DNA from 4 places in the Micromonospora psammae genome. Region 1 is predicted to be linked to each of the others. Evidence: riboswitches for the same ligand, from Rfam matches in the RefSeq annotation. Region 1 holds a riboswitch; each other region holds the start of a gene.
What was found. A riboswitch is a leader RNA that binds a small molecule or an ion and turns the genes downstream of it on or off. The one in region 1 is predicted to bind cyclic di-AMP.

Region 1 (6,866 bases):
ACCTGCTCTACTCCGACCGCAGCCGGTACGCCGGCGGCGGCATCCTGGTGGTCGGCCCGTCCTCGGTCTTCGTGGAGTACATCGCGTCGGTGCTCCCGTCGCTCGGAGAGGAGACCGCCACCCTGCACTCCCTGGGTTCGCTCTTCCCGGGCATGTCGACGACCCGGACCGATCCGCCGGAGGTGGCGGCGGTGAAGGGCTCGCTGCGGATGCGCCGGGTGCTGGAGCGGGCGGTCCGCGACGCCGTGCCGGACGGGCCCGACGAGCTGCGCCTGCTCTACCGGGGGCAGCTGCTGCGGTTGGAGCGGCGGGAGCTGGACGGCATCCGGGACCGGGCGCTGTCCCGGGGCGGCCGCCGCAACGAGGTGCGCCGGGTCGGCTTCGACGGGGTGTTCGGGGCGCTCTGGGCCCAGGCCCGGCGGCTGAACATCGGCCGGCTGCCCGAGCAGCGCGCCTTCGAGGACGAGATCGTCGACCGGCCGGAGTTCCGGGAGTTCCTGAAGGCGTGGTGGCCGCGGCTGCACCCGCGGCACGTGCTGGACTGGCTGGCCCGGCCGGAGCGGCTGCGCCGGTACGCCGGCGGCATCCTCTCCCGGGCGGAGATCGCGCTGCTGGACGGGGCGTACCGGACGCTGGGCACCGAGGGGCTGACGGTGGCCGACATCGCCCTGCTGGACGAGCTGGACGCGCTGCTGGGCAAGCCGATGAAGCCGGCGAGGCAGAAGCGGGACCCGTTCCAGCTGGCCGGCGGGGTACGCGAGCTGAGCACCTTCGCCGACCGGCAGCGCGCGGCCCGGGCCGCGGCGCGGGAGCGCCCGGAGGACTACCGGGACTTCGCGCACGTGGTGGTCGACGAGGCGCAGGACGTGTCGCCGATGCAGTGGCGCATGATCGGCCGGCGGGGGCGGCTGGCGTCGTGGACGGTGGTGGGCGACCCGGCGCAGACGGCGTGGACGGGTGACCCGCAGGAGTTGGACCGGGCCCGGGACCAGGCGCTGGGGCGGCGTCGGCGGCACCGGTTCAGCCTCACCACCAACTACCGCAACTCGGCGGAGATCTTCGCGGTGGCGGCGGCGGAGATCCGCCGGCTGCACCCGGATCTGGAGCTGCCGACCGCGGTCCGCTCGACCGGCGTGGAGCCGGTGGAGCGGACGGTGCCGGCGGCCGAGCTGCCGGCGGCGACCGTCGAGGCGGTGGACACGCTGCTCGCGGAGGTGGAGGGCACGGTCGGGGTGATCACGCCGGTGCCGCGTCGGGACGAGGTGGCCGGCTGGCTGGGCGACCGCGGCTCCCGGCTCCAGGTGGTGACCAGCCTCCAGGCCAAGGGCATGGAGTACGACGGCGTCGTGCTGGTCCGTCCGGGCGAGATCCGGGCCGATCCGGGTTCGGGGGTACGGACGCTCTACGTGGCGCTCTCCCGGGCCACCCAGCGGCTCACCACGATCGACGTCGCCGGCTGACCGGCGGCGGTTCGGGGCTTACTTGCACACATAGCGATGTGAGCATAGATTGGTCCGAGGCCCTGGCGGCGACGGAAGGTGTGGGCGTGGGCGCAGGTCATGACCACCACCACGGGTCGGTCGCGAACGCCGCGCACCGCCACCGGGGCCGACTCTGGGCGGCCTTCGCGCTGCTCGCCGCCCTCATGGTGGTCGAGGCGGTCGCCGCGTTCGGCACCGGTTCGCTGGCCCTGCTCTCCGACGCCGGGCACATGTTCACCGACGTGCTCGGCATCGGCATGGCCCTGGCGGCGATCACCGCGACCCGGCGGGCCGACCGCGACCCGCAACGCACCTTCGGGCTCTACCGGCTGGAGGTGCTCGCCGCGCTGGCCAACGCGGTGCTGCTCAGCGGCGTCGCGATCTACGTGCTGGTCGAGGCGGTCCGCCGGTTCGGCGACCCGCACGAGGTGCTCACCGGCCCGATGCTGGCGGTCGCGGTGCTCGGCCTGCTGGCCAACGTGGCTGCGTTCGCCCTGCTGCGCGCGGGGGCGCAGGAGAGCATCAACCTGCGCGGGGCGTACCTGGAGGTGATCGGCGACCTGCTCGGCTCACTCGGCGTGATCGGGGCCGCGCTGCTGATCGGCGGCACCGGCTGGTGGTGGGTGGACCCGGCGGTGGCGGTGGCGATCGGCCTGTTCATCCTCCCCCGCACCTGGCGGCTCGGGCGGGCGGCGGTCCGCATCCTCGTGCAGGCCGCCCCGGAACACCTCCAGGTGACCGCCGTGCACGACCGGCTGGCCGCCGTCCCCGGCGTGGCCGAGGTGCACGACCTGCACGTCTGGACCCTGACCTCCGGCATGGACGTCGCCTCCGCGCACCTCACCATGACCCCCGGCGCCGAGGTGGGCACCGTGCTCGCCGCCGCCCGCAGCGCCCTGCATGAGGACTTCCGGATCGACCACGCCACCCTCCAGATCGAGCCCGGCGCCGCGCCCGGCGCGTGCGGCCCATCGCACTGGTAGTGCGTCCGCGCCCAAAAAATTGGGCGTTGAATGCCGGATTAGGCCACCTTTAACAGCAATCTCAGCAGTACCGTGAGTCACGAAGCGGGCGGGTGTCACACCCGTACCGGTAGGCTCGGCCCCGGCCTCCGCCCGGCGGCGCCCCAACGGTGCCGGCGGTGGCCGTCGCCTAATCGCCCGCAGGGGCGAGCCGGGGAACCATGTTCCTGGGGTGTATCCGCGTCAGCGGTAGGGATCTTCCGTCCCGAACCCGTCAGCTAACCCGGTCGGCGGCTGACGGAAGGGATGTGCATGCACGTACGAAAGACCACCGCGCGGCTCGTGGCCGCGGTCGTCGCGACGCTCGCGCTCGGCGTGTCGTCCGCGCCGATCGCCTCGCCGGCCACCGCCGCACCGACCACCCGGCTCGCCGCCCCCGACGACGAGGGCGGCACCCCCGCGCTCCGCGCCCAGCTCGAGACGGCCAGCAAGGGCTGGCTCGACGCCAAGGCGGCGCTGGAGCGCTCGACCAAGCGCCAGCAGGAGCTCAACACCCAGCTCAAGACCGTCGAGTCGGAGTTGACCGTGCGCAGCGGCAAGGTCGGCGAGATCGCCGGCGTGGCGTACCGCACGGGCCGGCTCGGGCCGATGTCCGCGCTGCTCAACAGCTCCAGCCCGGAGGGCTTCCTGGACCGGGCCGCGGCGCTGGAGACGGTCGCCACCAACGAGGACCGGGAACTGCGCGACCTGCTGCGCACCCGCGACGAGGCCAACCGCACCCGCGCCGAGCTGAACAAGGAGATCGTCGAGCAGCGCAAGCAGATCACGGTGATGGCCAAGCGCAAGCAGCAGGCCGAACGGGCCCTCGCCGTGGCCGCCGCCGACAAGCCCGCCGCCACCAGCGGCGGCGGCTCCGCCCGGGGCACCTCCACGTCGAACGCCAAGGCGGCGCCGCGCAACCCGGACGGCTCCTGGCCGTCCGAGTCGTGCAGCGTCAACGACCCCACCCCCGCCAACGGCTGCATCACCCCGCGCACGCACAACGCGCTCAAGCAGGCTCAGGCCGCCGGCTACACCCGGTACGTCTCCTGCTACCGCCCCAGCGGCTCCGGCGAGCACCCGAAGGGCCGGGCGTGCGACTTCGCCGCCCAGAAGAACGGCTTCGGCGGGGACGCCACCGGCGGCGACCGGACGTACGGCAACAACCTGGCGGCGTACTTCATCCGCAACGCCGACCGCCTCGGCGTCCTGTACGTGATCTGGTACCGCCAGATCTGGCTACCCAGCAGCGGCTGGAAGTCCTACAGCGGCGCGAACGGCGACCCCTCCAGCGACCACACCAACCACGTACACCTCTCCATGTACTGACCCCTGCCCCCGGTGTGGATCATGCGGTTGTGGTGCGGTGCGCAAGCCCCGTAGCGGGGCGGGGACGCCCACCACACCTGCATGATCCACCCGCGGGGGTGGTGGGGTCAGGTCAGGGGGTGTCGGGGGTCAGGGCGGGGCCCAGGCGGGTGGCCAGGGCCAGGTGGGCGGCGCGGGCCTGGCGGAAGGCGTAGCCGAAGAGGGGGGCCGGGGCGGCCAGGGTGATCTCCACGTCGATCCGGAGCACGCCGGACTCCTCCCGCAGCCGGGTGTGGTTGCGGACCGTCGTGCCGGGCTGCTGCCGGGCGACCGTGACGATCTCGTCCTCGGTGACCACCAGGACGTCCGCCTGGTAGGTGACCGGGAAACGCAGCGGGCCCAACTCCAACCGGTCGGTGATGGCGTAGCTGGCCCGGGCGCCGGGGCGGGCCGGCAGCCGGCGCACCCGGACGATCAACGGATGCAGCTCCCCCTGGCGGGCGGGGTCACTCAGCAGCGCCACCGCGTCCGCGCGCGAGCAGCGTGCCTGCACCGTGTAGCTGAACGTCTCCCGCCGGACCACCGCGCCTCCCCACCCTCGTCGGTCGCCCGATCGTCCCAGTACCGGGGAGGACTGGCAACGGGGACCCGCCGCGGGGCCGGGACACCACCCGCACGGTGTACGTCGCGGTGGTGAGGCGAGGCCGACCCACGGCAGTGGAGGCGGCGCCGGTCAGGCGCCGGGAAGGACCTCCGGGGTCGCGTGGCCGGCGAAGTAGGGCTCGGGGGCGCCGAAGAGGCCGAGCAGCCCGGTGACCCAGAGCTGGCGGTGCACGAAGCGGCTCGGCTCGGTGACCACCAGCTTGACGCCGCTGACCTCGGCGGTCTGGAACCCGGCCACCATGGCGCTGATGCCGACCGAGTCGATGAAGGTGACGAGCCGCATGTTCAGCTCGATCCGGGACGGCAGCCCCTTGGCGAGCACCTCGGCGATGGCCTCCCGCACTTCGTACGCGGTGTCGACGTCGACCTCACCCCGCGGGGCGATCTCGATGACACCACCCGGCATGACCGACTTCACGATCGACAGGCTCACGCGAGCACCTCCACTCGCCCGTCCACGGGCGCCTCATCAGTACGCGGGCCGCGACCGAGAGTATTCCCCCAACGGCCTCGGTCGCCACCCCTCGGGATGAGCAATTCGCGGATCCGGACCGACCGGGCCACCCTGTTCGGCATCGTTCCTGGTTCCGTCCGCTCCGGTGAGCGACCGATCCGGGCCGCTCCAACCGTCCCAGGGTACCGGGCGCCGTCCACCCGGTTCCCGATCCGGTCGCTGCGGGCGAGCCCCCTGCCGCCCGGCGCGGGCCCGGCCCGGGTTGCCCCGGCCGCCTAGCCTCGGCGGGAGAAGCGTCACCACGACGAAGGGACGTTCGATGATCAAGAAACTGCTCGGCCTGGCCGGTGTCGGCGCGCTGCTCGCCCTCGTGCTGGCCTGCGGCTTCGGCGGCGGGGGCGGGGACGACGACGATGACGACGACGATTTCGCCCGCGCGACCGCGGTGGTCGTGGTCCGCTGAGGGCACGGCGTGAGTTTGCGGCGCGGCCCGGCTGGGCACTGGCGAGTGTGAGCGGACCATGACGCGCGCCGCAGATGACGTCGAAGTCCGAAGTGGCCGCAGGCTTCGGCACCCCGAGGAGGTAACCACGATGTTCGGCAGCAACCTGCTGGAGCGCCGCAGCAAGCCGGAGCGGATCGCGGACCAGGCATGGCAGCACCTCGTGTCGGCGGTCGGCTCGGCCGGCGACAGCGTCCGGGACGCCGCGAAGTCGGTCCGGGGCGGCGGCCCCGGCCTCGGCGACGCCGGCGACCTGGTCGGCTCGGCGGCCGACGAGGCCCGGCGCCGGGCGACGCTGGCCTTCGACGCGCTGGCCGGACGCCGACCCGCCCTGCCCTGGACCCTGCTGATCAGCGCCGCGCTGGTCGGCGCCGCGATCGGCTGGGCCGCCGGCACCGCCGCGCGGGCCGCCGGCAGCCGTGACAGCCGGGCCGTCGACGACATCGAGTTCGTCGACGTGGACCGGCCGAACTCGCCGGTCGGCCTGGACGGCTGACGCTTCACCGCACGGACACGCCCCGGCCGACGGACCAGTCGGCCGGGGCGTGTCGTGTTCCCGGGCCGGCACCCCCGACCCCCGCTCCTGAGACTCAGTCGAGGTGGAAGACGATCCCGTCGCCGACCACCGTGCGCCGGATCCCCAACCCGTCCACCGGCCGGTCCCCCGCCCCGCGCCAGCGGGTGTCCGCGGCGTACCCGGGCAGCAGCACCACCGTGCGCACCCCCGCCGCGCGCAGGTACCCGACCGAGCCGACGTCCGGGAAGGTGGCGCTGGCCGCCCTGATCCGCTCCTGCGACTCGGGAGTGAACGAGGCGAGACCGTTGACCACCCGGGGGAACCCGTCGGTCGACCAGAGCATCACGTGGAACTCGCGGGTCCCCTCGCTGGGCAGCACCAGGGCCGGGCCGGTCAGCCCGCGCAGGGCCACCGGCTGAGCCGGCACCGGCACGTGCGGGGTGCGGTTGACCCCCTCCAGCAGCACCAGCGCCACCGGCAGCACCAGCACCAGCCGGGTCGCCCGCCCCCACCGCCCGACCGGCCCCGCCGCCGGCTCCCGGACGGTCAGCGCCCCGGCGGCGAGGACGCCGAGCAGCAGCGTGGTCCAGAGCACCAGCCGGCCCGGGGTGCGGATGCCGTCCCAGCCCGGCGCGTACCGCACCAGCGTCACGTAGCCCGGATCGCCGTCACCGCCCAGCGTCGTGCCGGCCGCCAGGGCCACGCTGACCAGCACCCCGGCGGCGAGCGCGATCCGGTGCCGGACCCGCCAGGCGGAGAAGACCAGGCCGGCCAGCGCCAGGCCGATCAGCACCACGCCGGGGAGCAGCGTCATCTCACCCGGGAAGCCGAGCGCCGCCCGGGCCGTACCGTGCCGCTCACCCCAGAGCCAGGACTGCGGCGGGGCGGTCAGGAAGCCGATCGGCGGCGGGGAGAACATCGCGATCTGGGCGACCGTCCG
Region 2 (6,866 bases), on a different contig from region 1:
GGGGGCGGCCGGGGCGACCGTCGGGGCCGCCGGAGCCGCCCCGGTGGTCGGCCCGGGGGTGCCGGCGAAGACGGTGAACTCCGCCGTGTGCACCGCCCCGCCGTGCCGGAAGTCCAGGTAGAGCCGGTAGGCGCCGGCCGAGGGCACCTCGGCGGCGAAGGTCACCGCCGGCCCGGCCGAGGTCCGCCCGTCGCCGGGCGTGCCCTCCGGGTGCACGTGCAGGTACGCCAGGTCGCCCTGGCGCAGCGCCACCAGGTGCCCGTACGCCCCGAGGTAGGGCTGGAGGTCGGTGACCGGCTTCCCGTCCCGGCTGACGGTCAGGGTCAGCCGGCTGGTGCGTCCCGGCTCGGGCGTGCCGGTGAGGGTGACCGTGTAGCCGTCGACCGTGGTGCTGGTGGCCGGCGCCGGCAGCGGCCGGGGGTCGAGCCGGCCGGGGACGGCCACGTCGACGCCGAGGGTGAGCGGCTGACCCCCGGTGGGGGTGAAGTCGGCGAAGGCGCGCCAGAGGCCGGGCCCGCCCAGCGGCGACTCGACCCGCCAGGTGCCGTCGGCGTCCAGCTCGGGGTGGACGTGGCGGAAGCCGGAGAGGTCGCGCCGGGCGACGATCAGGTGCATCCGCTTGTCGTGTGCCACGTCGTAGCGGGTCACCGGCGCGCCGTCGGGGCCGCTGATCCGGAAGGCGAACTGCCCGGCGGGCGCGTCCACCGGTTGCATCGTGTAGCCGCGGTCGGAGACGAGCAGCCCGCCGGGCAGGTGGGTGGCCGCGTCGGCTGCGCCGCCGTGCCCGTCGTCGGTGGCGCCGTGGTCGGTACCGGTGGAGTCGTGGCGGCTCTCGGCGGCGGGGGTGACGGGGTCGGTCAGGTGGCCGACCCCGTACGCCGCGCCGAACACCGCCGCGAGGCCGAGGGCGAAACCGCTCAGCTTCGTCGCCGTGTTCATGGTGCTACCTCGATTTCCGGGTGGGTGACCCGTCACGCCTCGACGAGGTCGTAGCCGGCCTCGTCGACCGCGGCGCGCACGGATCCGGTGTCCAACGGGCCTTCGCTGGTGACGGTGACCCGGCCGGTGGCCAGGTCCACCTGGACGTCGCGGACGCCCTCGATCGCGCTCACCTCGGTGCTGACCGAGTTGACGCAGTGCCCGCAGGTCATGCCCTGCACCTGGTACGTGGTGGTGACCATGGCAGTTCTCCTCTCCCGTCCATCCTATACCCCCCTGGGGTAGGTCGCCCTGGGACCGTAGCATACCCCCCAGGGGTACGCTATCCTTGCCGTCATGACCACACCGGGCACCCCGATCCGGGGCTACACCGCCAGCAAGGACCAACTGCTCGCGCGGCTGCGCCGCGTCGAGGGCCAGGTCCGCGGCGTGGAGAAGATGGTCGACGACGACCGGTACTGCATCGACGTGCTCACCCAGATCTCGGCCATCCAGGCCGCCCTGGACAAGGTCGCCCTCGGCCTGCTCGACGGCCACGCCCGGCACTGCATGCACGAGGGCGCGGCCGAGGGTCGCGCCGACGAGGTGGCCGACGAGATGATGGCCGCCGTCGGCCGCCTGATGAAGCGCGGCTGACCCGTCCGCAGCCGGCGGCCGGGCCGGCCTCCGCGCCGCTGGGCCGAGCGGGGGTGCCCGGCACACCGGACACCCCCTGCGGACCCCGGGCCGCTCAGAGCCGCCCGAGGATCTTCCTCATGGTGTCGATCTCGCTCCGCTGAGCGGTGACGATCTGCTGCGCCATGGCCTTGGCGTCGGCGTTGGCGCCGCCGGCGATCTCCTGCTTCGCCATGGTGATCGCGCCCTCGTGATGGGCGATCATCATGGTCAGGAACTGCCGGTCGAACTCCCTGCCGGAGGCCGCCGCGAGCTTCGCCATGTCGGCGTCGGACATCATGCCCGGCATGCCGTGGTCCATCCCGGGCAGGTGCCCGCCGGACGGGCCGCCCGACGGGACGGGCCGACCCCAGGCGGTGAGCCAGCCGGTCATGGTGGCGATCTCCGGGGCCTGGGCGGCCTTGATCTGCGTCGCCAGCTTCCGGACCTCGGCGTCGCCGGCCCGGCTCTCCGCCAGCTCGGACATCCGTACCGCCTGCTGGTGGTGCGGGATCATCATCTGGGCGAACATCACGTCCGCGTCGCCGAAGGAGGCGGACGCGCCCGGGCTGGCGGAGGCCGGGGCGCCCGTGCCCGGCATGTCGTGGCCGGAGCCGGCCGAGTGGCCGCCGCCGCAGGCGGCCAGGGCGAGAGCGGCGGTGAGGGTGGCGCCGGCCAGGGCGGCACGGCGCGCGATGGTACGAGTGGACACGGTCAGACCTTTCGGTGTGCGGTGGACGGGCAGCGGACCGGCAGGCGCGGCGGAAACCGCGCCGGGCCGACCTATCTGCGCAGCACCGACACCGTGGCGAGGCGGAGCCCGAGCGCGCGCCGGGGCGGTCCCCGTGACCCGGACGACGGCCGGACCGGTCGACCGGATGCGGTCGCGGGCCGGGTCCCCCGCTGCCGGCGCAGCGCCAGCAGCACGGCCGTCCCGAGCGCGCCGAGCACCGCCAGGCAGACGCTCCAGAGCGGCGTTCCCCCGTCCGGAGGCGTGACGGGCAGCACGGCGGCGTGGTCGCGGGTCGCGACGGCCGGCTCCGCGGCTGCGGCTCCGTGTCCACCCGGCCGGTCCGGGGCGGCGGCTCCGTGTCCACCCGGGCGGCTCGGGGCGGCCCGGGCGGGCTCGTCGTGGTGGAGGGGGCCGGACGGCGTACCGGCGACGCCGGAGCCGATCGGATGACCGGGGCCGACGTGCGCGCCGTGGCCGATCGTGTGCATGGCGGCCAGGCCGAGCAGGGTGCAGGTGAGCAGCAGGAGCCGGGGCCACCACCCGGTCGGAACCGCGCTCGCCGTCCGCACGCCACCACGCTAACCCGGCCGGTCCGCGCCAGCCCCGTACGCCACGGATGCCGCCACACTTCGTGACGGTCGGCTCGCCCTGCGGTCTCGGAGCCGGGCGCGGACGGCGAGCCGGGCGGGCGGACCTGGTCTCTCGCTACCATTCTCCGGCGATGACCGTCCGCACCGAGCCGACACCGCCCCGCGCACCGCGTCGGGGCCGGGCGCGGTGGGCGGGAGCGTGGTCGTCCCTCCCGGCGCCGCGACGCCGCCGGGGCGCCTGCTCGCCGTGGGTGACGGCGGCGCTCGCCCGGGGTGACCCCGGGGGCAGTCTTCCGGTCGGCGTGTCCCGCCGGTGAACCCGCCGGCCCGCTGACCCGTACCCCACTCTGGATCGTTGGGAGAACAGCAATGGGCGCCGACCACACCCGTCCCGCTCCGTCCACTCCACCGGGAGTGCGACGGCTCCTCGTCGTGACGGTGGTCCCGCTCTTCGTCGTGACCGTGCTCGCCGCGCTGGTGCTCTGGCCCCGGGACGGCCGGGAGGCGAACAGCGGGGGTGACGTGCCGCGTTACCACGGCACGGTGACCCGGGTGCTGACCGAGCCCTGCCCACCGACGCCGGAACTGCCGGAGGGCACACCGGGGGCGGCCGACGGCCCGTGCGGCACGGTGACCGTCCGGGTGGAGCAGGGCCCGGACACCGGCCGGGAGGTCCAGACGCCGGTGCCGTCCGGCCCGGGCGCCCCGACGGTGGCGGTGGACGACGAGATCGTGCTGGTGAAGCTCACCGACCCGGCGGACCCGACGTCCAGCAGCTACAACATCGCCGAGCACCAGCGCGGCAAGCCGCTCGTCTGGCTGGTCGCCCTCTTCGCGGCGGCGATCGTGGCCTTCGGACGCTGGCGGGGCCTGGCGGCGCTGGCCGGGCTGGGCGCGAGCTTCGCCATCCTGCTCACCTTCGTGGTGCCCGGCATCTCGGCGGGCGGCTCACCGCTGCTGATCGCGATCACCGGCGCCGCCCTGATCATGTTCGTGGTGCTGTACCTGACCCACGGGATCACCGCGCAGACGTCGGTGGCGGTGCTCGGCACCCTGGGCAGCCTGGTGCTGACCGGTCTCCTCGGCAGCCTGGCCACCGCCGCCACCCACCTGACGGGCTTCGGCAGCGAGGAGGCCACCACGCTGTCGCTGTACCAACGCGACGTCGACCTGCACGGCCTGCTGCTCGCCGGGATCATCATCGGCTCGCTCGGCGTGCTGGACGACGTCACCGTCACCCAGGCGGCCACCGTCACCGAACTCGCCCACGCCAACCCGAGCCTGTCCCGGTTGCAGCTCTACCGGGCCGCTACCCGGGTCGGCCGGGCGCACATCGCCTCCACGGTCAACACCATCGTGCTGGCGTACGCGGGCGCCTCGCTGCCGCTGCTGCTCCTGCTGACCGCCGACAGCCGGGCGGTCGGCGAGATCCTCACCAGCGAGTTCCTGGCCCAGGAGATCGTCCGGAGCGCGGTGGCGACCCTCGGCCTGGTGGCCGCCGTACCCCTGACCACCGGGCTGGCCGCGCTGGTCACCACCGCCGGACGCGGCCCGGCCGGCGACGCCCCGCCGGCCGACCGCCCGACGCCCACGCCCCGGCCCCCGGCCGACCGGGACGCGGCACTGGAGGCGCTCAGCGCGCCACGCCACGGCCCACCGTCCACCCCGACCCCCGCGGGGTGGCCCGAACCGGAAAGGAACACGGACACCGCATGGTGACACTCCTCAGCGCAACCGCCGCCGGTGCGGCGGTTGTCGACCGCGTCACTGGTCACGCATCGTTATTGCGAAATAACGCTTTTAGTCGGGTTCTGGACGTAGATCCCCGGTACTCCTCTCGGGTAACCTCGCTGCCGGTCACCGCCGAAGGCGCGCAGCGGCGCCTGCGGTGCCGCCGCCCAATCGCCGCACGGCGAGCCGGGGAACCAGGTACATGGGGTGAATCCGCGCGAGCGGTAGGGACCACTTCCGTCCCGAACCCGTCAGCTAACCCGGTCGGCGGTCGACGGAAGGGAACACTGTGACGGCACCCCTGCGCCGCTGGTTGACACCGGCGGTGGCCGTGCTCACCGCTCTGGCCATCCTCGCCGGGCCGACCCCGGCGATCGCCGCCCCCTCGACGCCCACCCCCTCCGGGCACGAGGAGGACGAAGAGCCCGAACTGCTCACCGACGTCATCGAGCTGCGCAACCGCCAGTACGCCAAGGCGAAGTCGCAGCTGGAGAAGTCCAAGAAGCGCCAGCGGGAATTCGCGCTGGAGATCCGCCGCGCCGAGGAGGATCTGGAGGCGCTGCGGCCCCAGGTCAGCCAGATCGCCGCACAGTCCTACCGCACCGGGCGGATCGGCGCGGCCGCGATCCTGCTGGACAGCAAGGCGCCGGACACGTTCCTCAAGCGGGCCTCCGCGCTGGACGAGCTGAACATGGTCAACGCGCAGAAGCTGAGCGAGGTCACCTCCGCCAAGACCCGCGCCGAGCGGGCCAAGCTGGAGCTCGACGGCGAGGTGCGCGAGCAGCAGAAGCTCACCAACGACATGGCCCGGGAGAGCCGGGAGGCGGAGAAGGCTCTCGCGCTGGTCGGCGGCAAGGGCTTCACCGGCGGCCTGGTGTCGGCCGAATCCCCGGTGGCCCGGATCGCGCCGGGCCGGACGGCGGACGGCGGCTGGCGCCCCGAGGGACGTACCGAGGACGACCCCACCACCTCCGGCCTGATCACCCCCCGCACGCTGCACGCGTACAAGGAGGTGCGGCGGGCCGGTTTCAAGCGCTTCGTCGGCTGCTACCGGCCGGGCGGGCCGTGGGAGCACCCGAAGGGCAAGGCCTGCGACTGGTCGTTGCAGAACAGCGGCTTCGCCCCCTGGTACAACAACGACACCCGCCGGTACGGCAACGACCTCACCGCGTTCCTGGTCCGCAACGCCGACCGGCTCGGCATCTACTACGTCATCTGGAACCGGCAGATCTGGTTCCCGGCGACCGGGTGGAAGTCGTACAGCGGCCCGTCGGACCACACCGACCACGTGCACATGTCGATGCTCTAGCGACACCGCGCAGCCCGAGGGCCGTCCCGCCGCGTGCGGGGCGGCCCTCGTCGTCCGGGCCGGATCAGCCGGCGACCACGGCCGGGCGCCCGCCCTGGGCCGGCGGCGAAACGACGGCGGCAGCGGCGGGGACCGCCGCCACCGTCCGGACCTCACCGGCGGCGAGCCGGTACGACATCCCGACCACCGCGCACCGCCCGGCGGCCACCTCGGCGGCGAGCGCGGCGGAGGAGCCGAGCATGGCCTCCACGGTCTGGGCGATGTGGATGTCGACGATGCCGTCGACGTCGTCCACGCCCTCCTCGGCCGCCCGGCGCAGGCTCGGCCCGACCGCGTCCACCACGGCCCGGAGGTGCCCGGTCGGCGGCGTGCCGGTCCGGGCGGCGTCCCGGGCGGCCTGCACGGCTCCACAGGAGTCGTGGCCCAGCACCACCACCAGCGGGGTGCCGAGGACGGTGACGCCGTACTCGACGCTGCCGAGCACCTCGGGGCCGACGGTGTGCCCGGCGGTGCGGACCACGAAGAGGTCGCCCAGCCCCCGGTCGAAGATGATCTCGGCGGCGAGGCGGGAGTCGGAGCAGCCGACGATCACCGCGAAGGGGTTCTGCCCGTCGGCGACGGCGGCCCGGTGGCCGGCGTCCTGGTTGGGGTGGCGCGGCGTGCCGGTGACGAACCGCCGGTTGCCCGCGTGCAGCTCGGCGAGCGCCTGGGTCGGAGTGGTCGGGGCCATTCCCTCACCTCGGTCCGTGGTCGGGTTGGTCAACCGGCCGGCGACGGAGGCGGCCTCGCCGCCCACCGTCACACGCACCCGAAGATACGTCAAGAATCACGTGATACAGATTTCATGCTTTGGCCCGGCCGCGCCGGGCCGGGCCGGCCACCCCCTGACCAGGGCAGGGCCGAAAATCCG
Region 3 (6,866 bases), on a different contig from region 1:
CCGCGCTCACCCTGCCCGCCCTCGTCGCGCTGGCCGCCGCCCTGGTGGTGGCCGGCGCGTGCGGGGTGGTCGGGCTGGACCTGGCCCGCCGGCGGTTCCGTCCGCCGACCGGTGGTGGGGCGGTGGCCCGGGCGCTGCGCGCGCACCAGCCGGAGTTCCTGCTCTACTTCTCCGCCCCGCCCGGGTCGGAGTACCAGGTCACCATGTGGTTGCCGTACCTGGAGCGGATCGGCCGGCCGTTCCTGGTGCTGCTGCGGGAGCCGGAGTTCCTGCCCGCCGTCGCGGCCGCCACGAGCGCCCCGGTGGTCTACTGCCCGACGCTCAAGGCCATGGACGAGGCGCTGGTACCGAGCCTGCGGGTGGCGTTCTACGTCAACCACGGCGCGAAGAACAGCCACTGCATCCGGTTCAACCAGCTCACCCACGTGCAGCTGCACCACGGCGACAGCGACAAGGCGCCCAGCGCCAACCCGGTCTCGGCGATCTTCGACCGGATCTTCGTGGCCGGGCCCGCCGCGATCGAGCGGTACGCCCGGGCCGGCGTGGAGATCCCGGCGGAGAAGTTCGTGGTGGTCGGCCGCCCCCAGGTCGAGTCGATTGAGGTGCGTACCGCACCGGCCCGTGGCCTGGCGAACCCGACGGTGCTGTACACCCCGACCTGGACCGGGCACCACGCCGACGCCAACTACTGCTCGTTGCCGGTGGCCGAGACGCTGCTGCGTCGGCTGCTGGAGCGGGGCGCCACGGTCATCCTGCGGGCGCACCCGTACACCTCGCAGAATCCGACCTCGGCCCGGCAGCTGGCGCGGCTGACCGACCTGCTGGCGGCGGAGAAGGCGCGGACCGGGCGGCCGCACCTGTGGGGCGCGGCGGCGAGCCGTGAGCTGAGCCTGACCGAGTGCGTCAACCGTTCCGACGCGCTGGTCTCCGACGTCTCCGGGGTCATCTCCGACTACCTGTACTCGGGCAAGCCGTACGCGGTGACCGACATGGGTGTCGACGGCGACGACTTCGTGGCCCGGTTCCCCCTCGCCGGCTCCGGTTACGTGCTGCGGCGGGACATGGCCGACGTGGACGAGGTGCTGGACCGGCTGCTGGTCACCGATCCGCTGGCCTCGGCCCGGTGGGAGACCCGCCGCCGCTACCTGGGCGACTTCCCGGCCGACGCGTACGCAGAGGGCTTCCTCGACGCCGCGCGGCGGGAGCTGGACCGGGGCTGGAGCCCGCCCGCGCCGCGCACCTCGGAGGCCGTCGCACCCGCCGACGCCCCCGCCTGACCGACACCGCTCCCCGCCCCGCACCGGCCTCGGCAGGTGCGGGGCGGAGCTGTCTCCCGGGTCGGTGACGGGGCACGGGAACAGGCCGCGCGACGGTCGGCGCGGCGAAACTTCTTTACAAGTTCTCACCATTGTAAATATTTATCTTCATGAGCATACTGGCTGCCGGACGCGTGATTGACCGGCGGCGGCACCGCCACCGGCGCCCGCGCGCCGGCGACGCGGCGCGCCCCGACGCCGCTCGCCTCCCCTCCGTCCCCCGGGAGTGCGCCATGCATCCAACAGTCCGCCGGGCCGTCAGCTGGCTCGGCGCGGCGTCCCTCGCCGTCCTCGCCGCGCTCGCCGCACCGGTCGCGGCCCACGCCGCCACCCCCAACTGGCCGACGCTGGGCACCGGCACCAGCGGCGCCAACGTCGCCACCGCCCAGTTCCTGCTCCGCCACCACGGCCGGACCCTCACCGTCGACGGCTGGTACAGCTCCGGCACGGCGACGGCGGTCAGCTCCTTCCAGTCCGCCAACGGCCTCACCGCCGACGGCGTGGTCGGCCCGCTGACCTGGGCGAAGCTGGTGGTCACCCTGGACGCCGGCGCGAACAGCAACGCCGTGCGCGCCCTGCAGACCTCGCTCAACAAGTACGGTTACGGTCTCACCGTCGACGGCGTCTGGGGCGGCTCCACCACCACCGCGGTGACCGACTTCAAGTCCAGCCGTGGGCTCACCGGCGGCAGCACGGTCGGCGCGACCACCTGGCAGTGGCTGGTCGGCGGCGGCGGGGGTGGCGGCAACTACGCCCCGGTCATCGACCGCTCGGTGCTGCCCCGCAGCGAGTACGACGACCCGCACCACGACTACCCCGCCATCGACCTGCCCACGGTCACCGGCGTCACCACGTACGCGATCACCGCCGGCACGGTCGGCCACGCCGGGGGCGGGTGCGGCAACGGCATCGGCATCACCGCCGACGACGGCGCGTACTACCTGTTCTGCCACCTGTCGTCGCGCTCGGTCGCCGCCGGCGCCCGGGTCACCGCCGGCCAGGTGATCGGCTACACCGGCGCCACCGGCAACGTCACCGGCCCGCACCTGCACATCGAGATCCGGGTCAACGGCGCCAACCGCTGCCCGCAGCGGCTGCTGCTGGCGATCTACGACGGCGCCACCGTGCCGGCCCCGGCGTCGCTGCCCGCCACCGGCTGCGCCTACTGACCGTCCGGTCCACCCCGCGGCGGCGGACGGCCGGGCCGGAGCCCGATCGTCCGCCGCCGCTCACAGGTACGGGTCGAGCAGCCCCAGCACCGCCGCCGGGTCCTCCACGTGCGCGTTGTGACCGAGGCCGGGCAGCGTCACCACCGGCACCCCGTACGCGGCGAGCTGGGTCTCGCTGACCATCGGGTCGTGCTCGCCCCGGGCCAGCACCACGGGCACGTCGGTCGCCGCCAGCAGGGCCGCCAGGTCCGGGGCGCCGACAGCGAACGCGGCCGGGTCCATGGCGAGTCGCCAGCGGCCGTCCTCGACGCGCAGGCCGGCGTCGACGACCGGGTGGTCCGGGGCGAACAGTCCGGTGAGGCCGGCGACCTTCAGGTACCGCCGTGCCGCCTCGTCCCGGCCGGCGAACCAGGTCACCGGGCGCTGCGCCAGCTCGCGCGCCTTCACCAGTTCGGCCGGCGACCAGACCGCCTTGATGCCGAGGCCGACCACGGCGTCGACCGGCAGCCCGGCGTCGCGGGCGGCGAGCGCCAGGGCGACCACCCCGCCGAGGGAGTGCCCGAGGATCACCAACCGCTCGCCGGGGCGGGAGCCGTCCGCGGCCGGCCCGAGCTCTTCGGCGACCCGGCCGGCGAGCCCGGCGAAGGAGTAGCCGGACAGCGGCGGGGAGAAGCCGTGCCCGGCCAGGTCCGGTGCCAGCCAGCGCCCCGGCCAGCGGCGCTCGAGCAGCGGCGCCCCGGGCAGCCAGACGTCGCCGGTGGCGCCCATCCCGTGCAGCAGCAGGAGGTGCCGGGTACCCGTGTGGTCGGTCATGGGGCGCAGTCTCCCACCGTCGGCGCCGGCACCGCGAGACCCACGGACGGCGACGGGCGCCGGCCCCCGAGGGGAGCCGGCGCCCGTTCGCGTACGAGGTGGATCAGGCGGAGTAGCCGCGGGTGGCGATCCAGTTCGCCAGCTCGATCGTGCTCATCCAGTACTGCGGCAGGCTCGGGTCCGCCGAGTCGGCGATCTGGACGGCCCGGCCGTCGTTCTTGTAGCCGACCACGGCGATGTAGTGGCCGCCCGGGAAGGAGTGCCAACCCCCGGCGCTGTCGGTGGCGCTGCCGGCCACGTTGACCACCACGCCGCGCTTGTCGGTGATCGCGTCGACCACGTCGGCCTGGAGCCGGTCGATCTGCGCCCGGCTCGGGGTGCTGTCGAACAGCCGGGTCCGGTACGGGTCGCCCTTGACCATCCGGTTGAGCACCCGGGTGGTGTCCCGGACCGAGTTGGTGCCCACCTCGGTGGTGCCGAGCGGGCCGGCCAGCTCGTCCTGGGTGGTCTCCACGCCGGCCGCGCTGAGCGCGTTGCGCACCGCCGCCGGACCGCAGTTGTAGTAGGTGGTCTGGGCCTGGTAGTCGTACGAGAGGATCTTGGTCGACGGCGGCTTCGGTGCCGCCCTGCGGGTCAGGTCCGGGTCCGGCCTGCCCCAGGTGCGCTCGCCGGAGTTGTGGTCGGTCCTGGGGGCGGCGAGGCGGGCCTGGCCGCGGGTGGCGACCTCGTTCAGGCGCGGTGCCGCCTCGGCCACGGCGGCCGAGCTCTGCTGCGGCGCCGGAACGTGCCGTTCGTTGCCGGTCAGGGCGGCGGTCCCCGTGGCGAACACGAGGGCCGCGGCCGAACCGACGACGACCTGGTACGGCCGCTCGGTGACCAGTCGGCGCAGCTGCCGCTTCAGGTGGTGCGGGAACAACCGGGAAGTGGGATCGTGCTGCACGAAGTGGAGCTCCTTCCGACACCGCCGACCGGGTTAGCTGACGGATTCGGGCGGGAAGAACGCCCTACCACGGGCCGTGGCCCGCGGATTCACCCCACAAACAATTGGGTCCCCGGTTCGTGGTCACCCACGATTGAGCGGGTCGGCGCGGCGTCGCCTTCTGCGATCGAAAACCGCACCGGACGGGGGCGACACTACTGGCGGGGCGCCGGCCTCGCCAAGCGCTCTCACCTGCCTAAACATGACCGGGCCCACAAATTTCCCGTGCATTGAGGCACTGACGTCACTCAATGGGACGTGGGGCTTTGGCCGTATCTTTCGGGCAACAACCGGACAGCTCGGCGCCAATCTCCGGGCATACTCGCGACCGGTGTCACCACCCGTGACCCGATGACCGATTCCCGACGGAAGTGACGCAGCTCACCCGGACTTGATAACGATTTCGTCCCGTTCCGGCCGTCAACCCACCCTTGCCGGACGCCAGCGGGCCGCAGGCGCGGTCCGGGCCGCCACGGCAACCGCCCGGGGCGCGGGGACCCGGCCCGGCCGCAGCCGCTGCGCCGCCGCGTACGCCTCGGCCGCCAGCGACCGGGCCGCCTCGGCGGCCAGCTCGGCGTCCCGCCACGCCGTCCGCTCCCGCTCGGCGGCCGAGGTGTACGCGTCCCGCCGGCCGTCCCGTACCGCGCGGGCGAGCAGCACCTCCTGCTCTACCGGGTGCCGGCGGGGATCCCAGCCGTCCCGGTGGGCGAAGACGTCCCGCAGCCGCTCCACCGGCAACTCGCCCCGCCAGTGCGCCGCCACCGCGGCCTGGTGCAGCCAGCGCTCCCGGCCGGCGTACTCGGCGGGCGTACGGGGGGTGCGCGGGGCGGGCAGCGCCGCGGCGCCGGCGAAGCGGCGGGCCGCCGTCTCCGCCTCGTCGTACGCCGTCCAGGCCCGGTCGACCTCTTCGTGGGCGGCCTCCCACGCCGCCCGCCGGCGCTGCGCGGTACGGGCCGCCCGGGCGGCGGCGACCGCCACCTCCTCGGCGTACCGGCGCAGGTCGGCCAGCTCGACGGCCGGGGACGGCTCGGCGGGCGTCGCCTCGCCGACGGGGCGGTCCCGCTCGGGGCGGGCCACCAGGACGGTGAGCACGGTGAGGGCGAGCACCAGCAGGGCGGACCAGATGGCGGCGGCGGTGGGGACCTCGGTCAGGAACTCGTGGAGCACGGTGTTCATGAGCGGCACCTCCCGGGAGCGGGATGCGGAAGAGGGATCCGGCACGGGCCGGACGGCGCGCGCGGCACGGGCGGCGGCGGGCCTTCGTCAGGCGGGTGCGGCGGTGAGGTTCGACGAGACGGTGGTCGCGGGACACCCCCGCGCGGCGGTCAGCCGGCCGGCGGCGCGCGGGGCCCGGTGACGGTCGGGGCGAGCCCCGTGAACGTCGCCGCCGCGGCGACGAGCGCGCCGGCGGGGCGGGCGGAGCCGTCCGCGACAGCCGGCATGGCCGGCCGGCCAACCGGGTCGTGCGCGCCGGCGGCGTACCCGGTGAGGTCTCCGGCGACGGTGTCGGCGCGGCCGGTCGGCGCGGCGCCGGCGGCGCGTCGGCCGGCGACCGCCGCCGAGGCGGCGGGATCGGTGACGGCGGGAACGAACTGCGACGGCGCGGCGGTCACCGGCAGCGGCGCGGTGCTCGGCAGCTCCACCGCGCCGCTCGGCGCGGAACCGCCGAGCGAGAGGGCGACCGCCACGGCGACGCCGGTCACCAGGCGGGAACTCCAGCGCGCCACCCACCACAGGGGACTGGTGAGCGCGACCGGGAGCACAGGGCCACGCTACCGCCGACGTGGGCGGGCCGCAGCGTGGCCGGGCGTGTCGCCGCGCCCGGCCCGTCCACCGTGGTCCGATCCGCCGCGCCGCCCGGAGCGGTCCCCCACCCGGCGGCCGAGGCGGGCCGGTACGGCCGGTTCAGCGGGCGGTGGTCCCGACCGGCGGCCGCGCGTCGTCGTGGGCGTCGGCCGGCCGCCCGGGTGCCACCGGGGGCGTCGACGGGCGGCCCGCGCCGGCACGGGGGCGGCGAGGGCTGAGGCGGCGCATCATCGGCGTCTCCACCCAGCGGTGCAGCAGGGCGGCCAGCGCCAGGTTCACCGCCAGGAAGCCGACCACGACCAGCGGTCCCCACCAGCCGGGCAGCCCGACCCCGAGCCGCCCGGCCAGCCGGAGCACCGTCACCATCACCAGCACGTGCACCAGGTAGAAGGCGAACGAGACCTCGCCGAGCCAGACCAGCGTGCGGTGCCGCCACGGCGACGGGCGGCCGTGCACGTCCGCGCCGGCCGCGGCGGTGATGACCAGGATGTACGCCGCCGACAGGATCGCCGCCCAGAGCTCGGCGCGGATCCACTGCGCGGCGACCACCCAGGTCACCACGAAGATCAGGCTGGCCAGGGGCAGCCCCGGCCCGCGCCACCGGCCACGCCGCATCAGCTCGGCGGCGGCCACGCCCAGCCAGAACTCGGTGGAGCGGACCACCGGGAAGATCTGGTTGAACCACCAGGTGCTCGCCTCGGGCACCAGCGACTGGCCGGGCCAGAGGGCCACGATGAGCAGCGGCACCGCGACCACCACGGCCCACAGGACGCCGGCGCGGGC
Region 4 (6,866 bases), on a different contig from region 1:
CGACCGGCGGGCCGCCGACCGGGTCGGTCAACCGCCGCTCGATCACCACGGTGGTGCCCTCGTCGGTGGAGGACATCCGCACCTGCGCGTACGCGTCCATCAACATCGCGCCGCGTCCCCGGTCCATCGCCGGCCGCCGGTCGCGCCACGTCCCGAAGTCCCGCACGGAGATCCGGACGGTGTCGGCGTCGACCTCCAGCCGGACCCGCACCTCCGGGCGGCTCGGTCGCTGGGCGTGCTCCACCGCGTTGTTGACCGCCTCCGACGCGGCCACCAGCAGGTCCTGCACCACGTCCGGGTCGACCTCCGGGCGGTCGAGCACCACCCGCAGGTCGCGGCGCATGGCCTGCGCCGCGGTGGGACCCGACGGGTACGTCCAGTCGAGGTCGACGTCGGGCACGGCGGACGGACGGGTGGGCGGGGGCGGGGGACCGTCCTCCGGCGCGGCGCTCCTCGGCCGGACGGTGCCGTTCGTTGGCCGCGGTCCGGCGGCGACCGCGCACACGGCGGTGCTTCCCGGACCGGTCGGCGAGGCCGGCGGCGCGGACTCCACGGTCGGTGGGGCGGGCGGCGCGATCTCCACGCTCCGCGGGGCGGGCGGCGCGGACTCGCCGGTCGGCGGGACCGGTCCGGTGGCCGGCTCGTCGGGGTGGGTGCGCAGCCCGGCCCGGCGCAGGAGGACGCGGATCCGTGCCACCAGGTCCGCAGCGGTGAACGGTTTCACCACGTAGTCGTCGGCGCCCAGGTCCAACCCCTCGACGCTGGCCTCACCGCCGGCCCGGGCCGACAGCACCACCACCGGCAGTGCCCGGGTGGCCTCCTCGCGGCGCAACGCACGGACCAGCGCGAAGCCGTCCAGCCCGGGCATCATCACGTCGGTGAGCAGCAGGTCCGGCGGGTTCCGGCGGATCTCGTCGAGGGCCTGGCGACCGTCACCGACCGTTTGTACCCGCCAGCCCTGCGCGGCCAGCAGCCGGGCCAGGTAGCCGCGCATGTCGCTGTTGTCGTCGGCCACCAGGATCCGCGCCTCGTGCGGCTCGTCGCCCTCCGGGCCGGTGCCGGGCGGGACGGCTCCGCCCGCCGGGGCCGGCCCGTCCATGGTGGATCCGGCGAGCCAACTGAACGCCGCCTGGGCGGCGACCTGCGCGACCTCGCCGAGCCCGGCCGGTTCGGGCCCGGCCGGCGGGGCGGTGAGCGCCCTCCAGGGCAGGGCGACGGTGAAGGTCGTACCGACGCCGGTGGCGCTGGCCACCCGCACCTCGCCGCCCTGCAACCGGGTCAGCTCCCGGACCAGCGCCAACCCGATGCCGGTGCCCTCGTGGCTGCGGGAGCGGGCCCCGTGCACCCGGTGGAAGCGTTCGAAGAGCCGGGGCAGGTCGGCCTCGGAAATCCCGATACCGGTGTCGGAGACGGTGAGCCGGACCTCGCGCTCGTCGTGCTCCAACGCCACCCGGATCCGACCGACGAAGGTGTACTTCAGCGCGTTGGACAGCAGGTTCGTGACGATCTGCTCCCAGAGCGCCGGGTCCACCGCGACCGGGCGGGGCAGCGGCGGGCACTGCACCACCAGCCGCAGCCCGGCCCGCTCGACGGCCGCCCGGAAGACGCTGGCGAACTCCCCGGTGACGGCGGCCAGGTCGACCTCGCGGGGGACGGCCCGCGCCTGCCCCGCCTCCAGGGTGGAGAAGGTCAGCAGGCTGTTGACCAGGGTGAGCAGGCGGCCGGCGTTACGCCGGGCGAGGTCGATCCGCTCGCGCTGCGCGGGCGGCAGCGGCTCGTCGGTGTCGGCGAGGGCGTCGCCGAGCGGACCGAGCATCAGCGTCAGTGGGGTGCGGAACTCGTGGCTGACGTTGGTGAAGAAGGTGGTCTTGACCCGGTCGAGCTCGGCCAGCGCCTCGGCCCGCCGCCGCTCCTCCTCGTACGCCCGGGCGTTGCGCACCGCCACGGAGACCTGCTGGGCGAGCAGCTGGAAGAACGACCGGTAAGCCTCGTCGAGGCCGCGGCTGGGGCTCACCCCGACCAGCAGCACTCCGAGTGGCTGGTCCAGCTCGGCCGAGGGCAGCGGCAGGGCCAGCGCGACCCGGACCGGATCGTCGAACGCCCCGGCCGGCAGCGGCATCCGCGTGGCGACGTCGGTGACCTCGGTGGTCGTACCCGACGCGGCGGCCGGCAGCCCCCACCCGCCGGTGTCGCCGGCGGCCTCGACCACGGCGGGCAGCGTGGCGCCGACCACGGCCGCGCCGGCGTGCGCGACCCGCCGCAGCCGGCCGTCCTCGCGCAGGTAGATCGCCGCGAACGGGACGTCGAGCGGATGCCCGGCGATCGCCTCCACCAGACCGGCGCAGGTGGCCCCCGTGTCGACGGTCTGCCCGCCGCCGTGCACGGACAGGTCCCGCAGCAGGCGCAGCCGGCGCTCGCCGACCACCTGCTCGGTGACCTCGCTGCACACGGTGAGGATGCCGACGGTGCGGCCGTCGTCGTCACGCGCGGGCGCGTGCGAGACGCTGAAGTACGCCTCCTCGCGGTAGCCGGCCCGGTCGAGCAGCAGCCGCAGGGCGGGAACCCAGCTCGCCACGCCGGTCGCCATCGCCTCCTCGATGAGGGGCCGCAGCACGTCCCAGCCCTCGGCGAGGGTGACCCGGACGTCGTCGCCGAGCGCGGCGGGATGCTTGTCCCCGATCAGCGCCGAGTACGCGTCGTTGTAGAGCTGGGTGAAGCGGTCACCCCAGAGCAGCAGCATCGGATACCGGGACGACAGCACCATCCGCACCGCCGCTCGCAGGCTCTGCGACCAGCCCTCGACGGCCCCCAGGGGCGTGCCGGACCAGTCGATGCGAGCCATCAACCGCCCGGTGTCACCACCGGCGGCGAACAGGTCCCCCGTAGGCGCGCTCACCTGTGACCGAACCCCATTCGGCCCTCCAGTTCCCGGGCCGGTCGACCCTGCCGGCGTTCCTACCCATCCTGACACCCGCTCTCACCTCGGTCGGTTCGGGGACCCGTGACGTCGCTCATCCCCGCCGGACTCCTGCGCAGTGGCGCGGCGCGGGCGGCCGCCGTCACTGTCCGGGAGCCCGGCCGCCGCCCGACGGGACACCCGGCTCCGCGGGGCATTGTCGACACGCTCGCACGGTCCGCAACTCGGCGTGGAAGGCCCTCGCCTGACCGGGTGAAGAACTTCACAAGAAGTGGGCAATCGGCCGAAACTCTCCCTAACGTCGTTCTGGTCCGCGATCGCGGACACCACGGTCGGTAACGCCTAATCCATGCCGCCGATCGCGAGACCCTGTCACCAGGCATGGAGCGGGGGACCCACTAGTTCCTCGGTGCACGTCACCTCGGGGTGAAGCCGCCAGCGGCGGCCGGGCTCCTCGGCCCGAACCCGACAGCTCACCTCGTCGGCGTGGAGGAATCCACATGGCAACTGAAAACACCGCCCGTCACCGACGGGCCAGCTCGCGCCGCACTGCCGTCGGCACGCTCGCCGTCGGCGCGGTCACCGGGGTCGCGGCCATCCTCGCCCCGGCCTCCCCGGCGAGCGCCGCCGGCGTCAACTGGGACGCGATCGCCCAGTGCGAGTCCAGCGGCAACTGGCACATCAACACCGGGAACGGCTACTACGGTGGCCTGCAGTTCTCGCAGAGCACCTGGGCCGGCTACGGCGGCAAGAAGTACGCCGCCCGCGCCGACCTGGCCAGCCGTGGCGAGCAGATCGCCATCGCCGAGAAGGTGCTCGACGGCCAGGGCATCGGCGCCTGGCCGACCTGCGGCAAGAAGGGCGGCTCGACCCGGAGCTACGCCACCTCGGAGAAGTCGCAGAAGTCGGAGCGGCGCGCCACGCGAGCCGCCACCAAGGAGCGCTCCTCGCGTGGGGAACAGCCCAGCAGCCGCAGCCAGCGGCGCAGCGCACCGGCCGGCACGGGCAAGGTCCACGTCGTCAAGCCGGGCGACACGCTGGCGAAGATCGCCGACGCCCGGGACCTGACCGGGGGCTGGCGCGCGCTGTACGAGCGCAACAGGGGGATCGTCGGCGCCGACCCGGGCCTGATCTTCCCGGGTCAGAAGCTCGCGCTCTGATCCCGTTCCGTCCGGCCCCGCAGGGGACCGGACGGGCAGGTGACACCCGAACACGTGAGCGCCCGGCCGCCGCCCAGCGGCCGGGCGCTCACGGGTCCGCCGGCCCGGCAACGCCTTGCCGCCGGGGCGCCCATCGCGCGTCCGTTCACCCTGCCCGAGGCGGAGACGACGCCGCCCGGTCCGGCAGACTGCCGAGCAGCACGGCGCGGGGAGAACGGTGTGCCAGGTCCTCGGCGACGCTGCCGAGTAGTCGCTCGCCGAGCCCCTGACCGCCCCGACCCACGACAAGCAGATCGACGTCGCGGGACTCGGCCACCGCCAGCAGCCCGTCCGCCGGATGACCGACGACCACCTCGATGCTCGGCGGCGGCAACTCCGCCGGCAGTCCGTCCGCCCACTCGTCGAGCATCCGGCGGGCCCGCCGTTCCTCGTCGGTCGCCTCGCCGTCGACCAGGTCCGGGCTGGTCACCGCGACGAGCACCAGCTCGCTGGCGGTGCCGCTCAGCGTGCGCACCACGGCGCGCAGGGCCCGGTCGGAGTCCGGGGAGCCGTCCACGCCGACGAGGACCCGCAACCCCGTCCCGGTCGGCGCCGGCGGCCGGGACCGCACCTCGACCCGCCGGGTGCCCGCCCGGCCACGCTCCACCGCGATGGGTACGAAGATCGGCCCGAGCAGCCCCCCGACCAGGTACCAGAGCAGGTTGCGGTGCCCGCCCCGGGTGACGAAGACGGCCGCGGTCAGCAGGCCGGTCGCCAGCCAGACCATCACTACGAGGAGCACCCACCACTGGCCCACGCGCGTGCATACCCGACCCGCCCCCGGGTAAAGCCGCCGCGGCGGCGGATAGGGTTGGCCCAGGTGTGCCGGGAAGTCTGGTCGGCGATGGATGACGCGACCCCTGCCGACGAGGAGTTTCCGTGACCGACGCCACCCGGCGCCGCACCAGCCTGTTCGCCCGACACTCGTGGGGCGAGACCAGCCGCATCTCCGCCATCCTCCGCAAGGAGACCGTGGGCGGCGCGCTGCTGCTCATCGGGGCGCTGTTGGCGTTGATCTGGTCGAATTCGCCCTGGGCGGAGGGCTACCGGTGGGTGCGCGACCTGACCGTCGGCCCGTCCGCGCTGCACCTCGACCTCAGCCTCGCCACCTGGGCGGCCGACGGCCTGCTCGCCATCTTCTTCTTCGTCGCCGGGCTCGAACTCAAGCGGGAATTCGTCGCCGGTGACCTGCGCGATCCGCGCCGCGCCGCCGTGCCGGTCGCCGCGGCCGTGGGCGGGGTGGTCGTACCCGCCGTGCTGTACTACCTGATCGCCGCCGGCGCGGGCCCCGGCGCCGGCAGGGGCTGGGCCATCCCGACCGCCACCGACATCGCATTCGCCCTCGCCGTGCTCGCCGTGGTCGGCCGGTGCCTCCCGTCGGCGCTGCGCACCTTCCTGCTCACCCTCGCCGTCGTCGACGACCTGATGGCGATCGTCATCATCGCCGTCTTCTACACCGTCGACCTCTCGGTGGCCCCGTTGCTGGGCGCGCTGGTGCCGCTGGTGGTCTTCGCCCTGCTGGTGCAGCGTCGGGTCCGCTCCTGGTGGCTGCTGCTGCCCCTGGCGGTGGTGACCTGGACGCTGGTGCACGAGTCCGGGGTGCACGCCACCGTGGCGGGGGTGCTGCTGGCCTTCACCGTCCCGGTGATCCGCAGCGCGGACGCCGGTGGCCCGGACGCGGGCCCCGGCCTGGCCGAGCACTTCGAGCACCTGTTCCGGCCGATCTCCGCCGGGATCGCCGTACCGATCTTCGCGTTCCTCTCCGCCGGCGTCACCGTGGGCGGTCTCTCCGGTCTGGTCACCTCGCTGAGCGACCGGGTCGCGATCGGCATCGTGGTCGGCCTGGTCGTCGGCAAGCCGATCGGCATCCTGGTGGCCACCTGGCTGGTGTCCCGGTTCACCCGGGCCGCCCCCGACGAGGGCCTCAACTGGCTCGACGTGCTGGGCCTGGCACTGCTCGGCGGCATCGGCTTCACGGTGTCGCTGCTGATCGGCGAGCTGGCCTTCGGCCTGGGCAGCGAACGTGACGACCACGTCAAGGTCGCCGTGCTCACCGGGTCGCTGCTGTCGGCGCTCCTGGCGACCGTCATCCTCCGCGCCCGTAGCCGCGTCTACCGCCGGGTCCACGAGGCCGAGCGGGTCGACCTCGACCAGGACGGCGTGCCGGACGTCTACGAATCCGAGGCCGACCGGTCCACCGGTCGGTGAGCACGGCGATGGCCGGACGGGCGACCCCCGTCCGGCCATCGCTACGGTCGGGGGTGCCCGGACCGTTATGATCACCGGGAACCGTGGAGCGCCGGGAAGTCCGGTCGGCACCGTGCTGATCCCTGCCCCTGGAGGCTGATCCCGTGCTGCTGCTCTCCTTCGCCGCCGTCCTGCTGGCCGCCGTGCTCGTGTCGGCCCTGGCGCATCGCACCATCCTCTCCACGGCGGCGCTGTTCCTGATCGCCGGTTTCGTGCTCGGCGAGGACACCACCGGGGTGCTGCACCTGCGGGCGGACTCCCCGATCGTGGCGCAGCTGGCGGAGCTGGCGCTGTTCGCGGTGCTCTTCACCGACGGGATGCGGGTGGGCTGGGCCGACCTGCGCTCGGCGTGGCGGCTGCCCGGCCGGGCGCTCGGCTGGGGTCTGCCGCTGACGCTGCTGGTGACCGCGGTGCTGGCGCACTACGTGGCCGGGTTGGACTGGCCGGAGGCACTGCTGATCGGGGCGATCCTGGCCCCCACCGACCCGGTGTTCGCCGCCGCG

Region 2: another riboswitch for cyclic di-AMP. It lies ahead of V6U79_RS06325 (coiled-coil domain-containing protein); the one in region 1 lies ahead of V6U79_RS23230 (coiled-coil domain-containing protein).
Region 3: another riboswitch for cyclic di-AMP. It lies ahead of V6U79_RS15005 (C39 family peptidase); the one in region 1 lies ahead of V6U79_RS23230 (coiled-coil domain-containing protein).
Region 4: another riboswitch for cyclic di-AMP. It lies ahead of V6U79_RS12085 (transglycosylase family protein); the one in region 1 lies ahead of V6U79_RS23230 (coiled-coil domain-containing protein).

Annotation. Positions count from the first base shown of each region.
Region 1 covers NZ_JBAKHM010000022.1:59,084-65,949, forward strand. Annotated here, with positions in the region: gene V6U79_RS23220 (HelD family protein) at 1-1,460, shown strand, start outside; gene V6U79_RS23225 (cation diffusion facilitator family transporter) at 1,547-2,464, shown strand; cyclic di-AMP (ydaO/yuaA leader) riboswitch at 2,621-2,751, shown strand; gene V6U79_RS23230 (coiled-coil domain-containing protein) at 2,756-3,811, shown strand; gene V6U79_RS23235 (SRPBCC family protein) at 3,924-4,373, opposite strand; gene V6U79_RS23240 (STAS domain-containing protein) at 4,524-4,886, opposite strand; gene V6U79_RS23245 (hypothetical protein) at 5,227-5,370, shown strand; gene V6U79_RS23250 (hypothetical protein) at 5,501-5,905, shown strand; gene V6U79_RS23255 (hypothetical protein) at 6,000-6,866, opposite strand, start outside.
Region 2 covers NZ_JBAKHM010000003.1:32,454-39,319, forward strand. Annotated here, with positions in the region: gene V6U79_RS06295 (DUF8832 domain-containing protein) at 1-939, opposite strand, end outside; gene V6U79_RS06300 (heavy-metal-associated domain-containing protein) at 972-1,181, opposite strand; gene V6U79_RS06305 (metal-sensitive transcriptional regulator) at 1,276-1,575, shown strand; gene V6U79_RS06310 (DUF305 domain-containing protein) at 1,670-2,305, opposite strand; gene V6U79_RS06315 (hypothetical protein) at 2,377-2,895, opposite strand; gene V6U79_RS06320 (YibE/F family protein) at 3,286-4,635, shown strand; cyclic di-AMP (ydaO/yuaA leader) riboswitch at 4,802-4,932, shown strand; gene V6U79_RS06325 (coiled-coil domain-containing protein) at 4,937-5,956, shown strand; gene V6U79_RS06330 (carbonic anhydrase) at 6,021-6,686, opposite strand.
Region 3 covers NZ_JBAKHM010000010.1:174,626-181,491, forward strand. Annotated here, with positions in the region: gene V6U79_RS14990 (CDP-glycerol glycerophosphotransferase family protein) at 1-1,277, shown strand, start outside; gene V6U79_RS14995 (peptidoglycan-binding protein) at 1,550-2,485, shown strand; gene V6U79_RS15000 (alpha/beta fold hydrolase) at 2,546-3,298, opposite strand; gene V6U79_RS15005 (C39 family peptidase) at 3,402-4,238, opposite strand; cyclic di-AMP (ydaO/yuaA leader) riboswitch at 4,246-4,388, opposite strand; gene V6U79_RS15010 (hypothetical protein) at 4,698-5,453, opposite strand; gene V6U79_RS15015 (hypothetical protein) at 5,603-6,040, opposite strand; gene V6U79_RS15020 (acyltransferase family protein) at 6,183-6,866, opposite strand, start outside.
Region 4 covers NZ_JBAKHM010000006.1:199,286-206,151, forward strand. Annotated here, with positions in the region: gene V6U79_RS12080 (ATP-binding protein) at 1-2,896, opposite strand, end outside; cyclic di-AMP (ydaO/yuaA leader) riboswitch at 3,261-3,419, shown strand; gene V6U79_RS12085 (transglycosylase family protein) at 3,418-4,077, shown strand; gene V6U79_RS12090 (universal stress protein) at 4,223-4,858, opposite strand; gene nhaA (Na+/H+ antiporter NhaA) at 4,996-6,324, shown strand; gene V6U79_RS12100 (cation:proton antiporter) at 6,468-6,866, shown strand, end outside.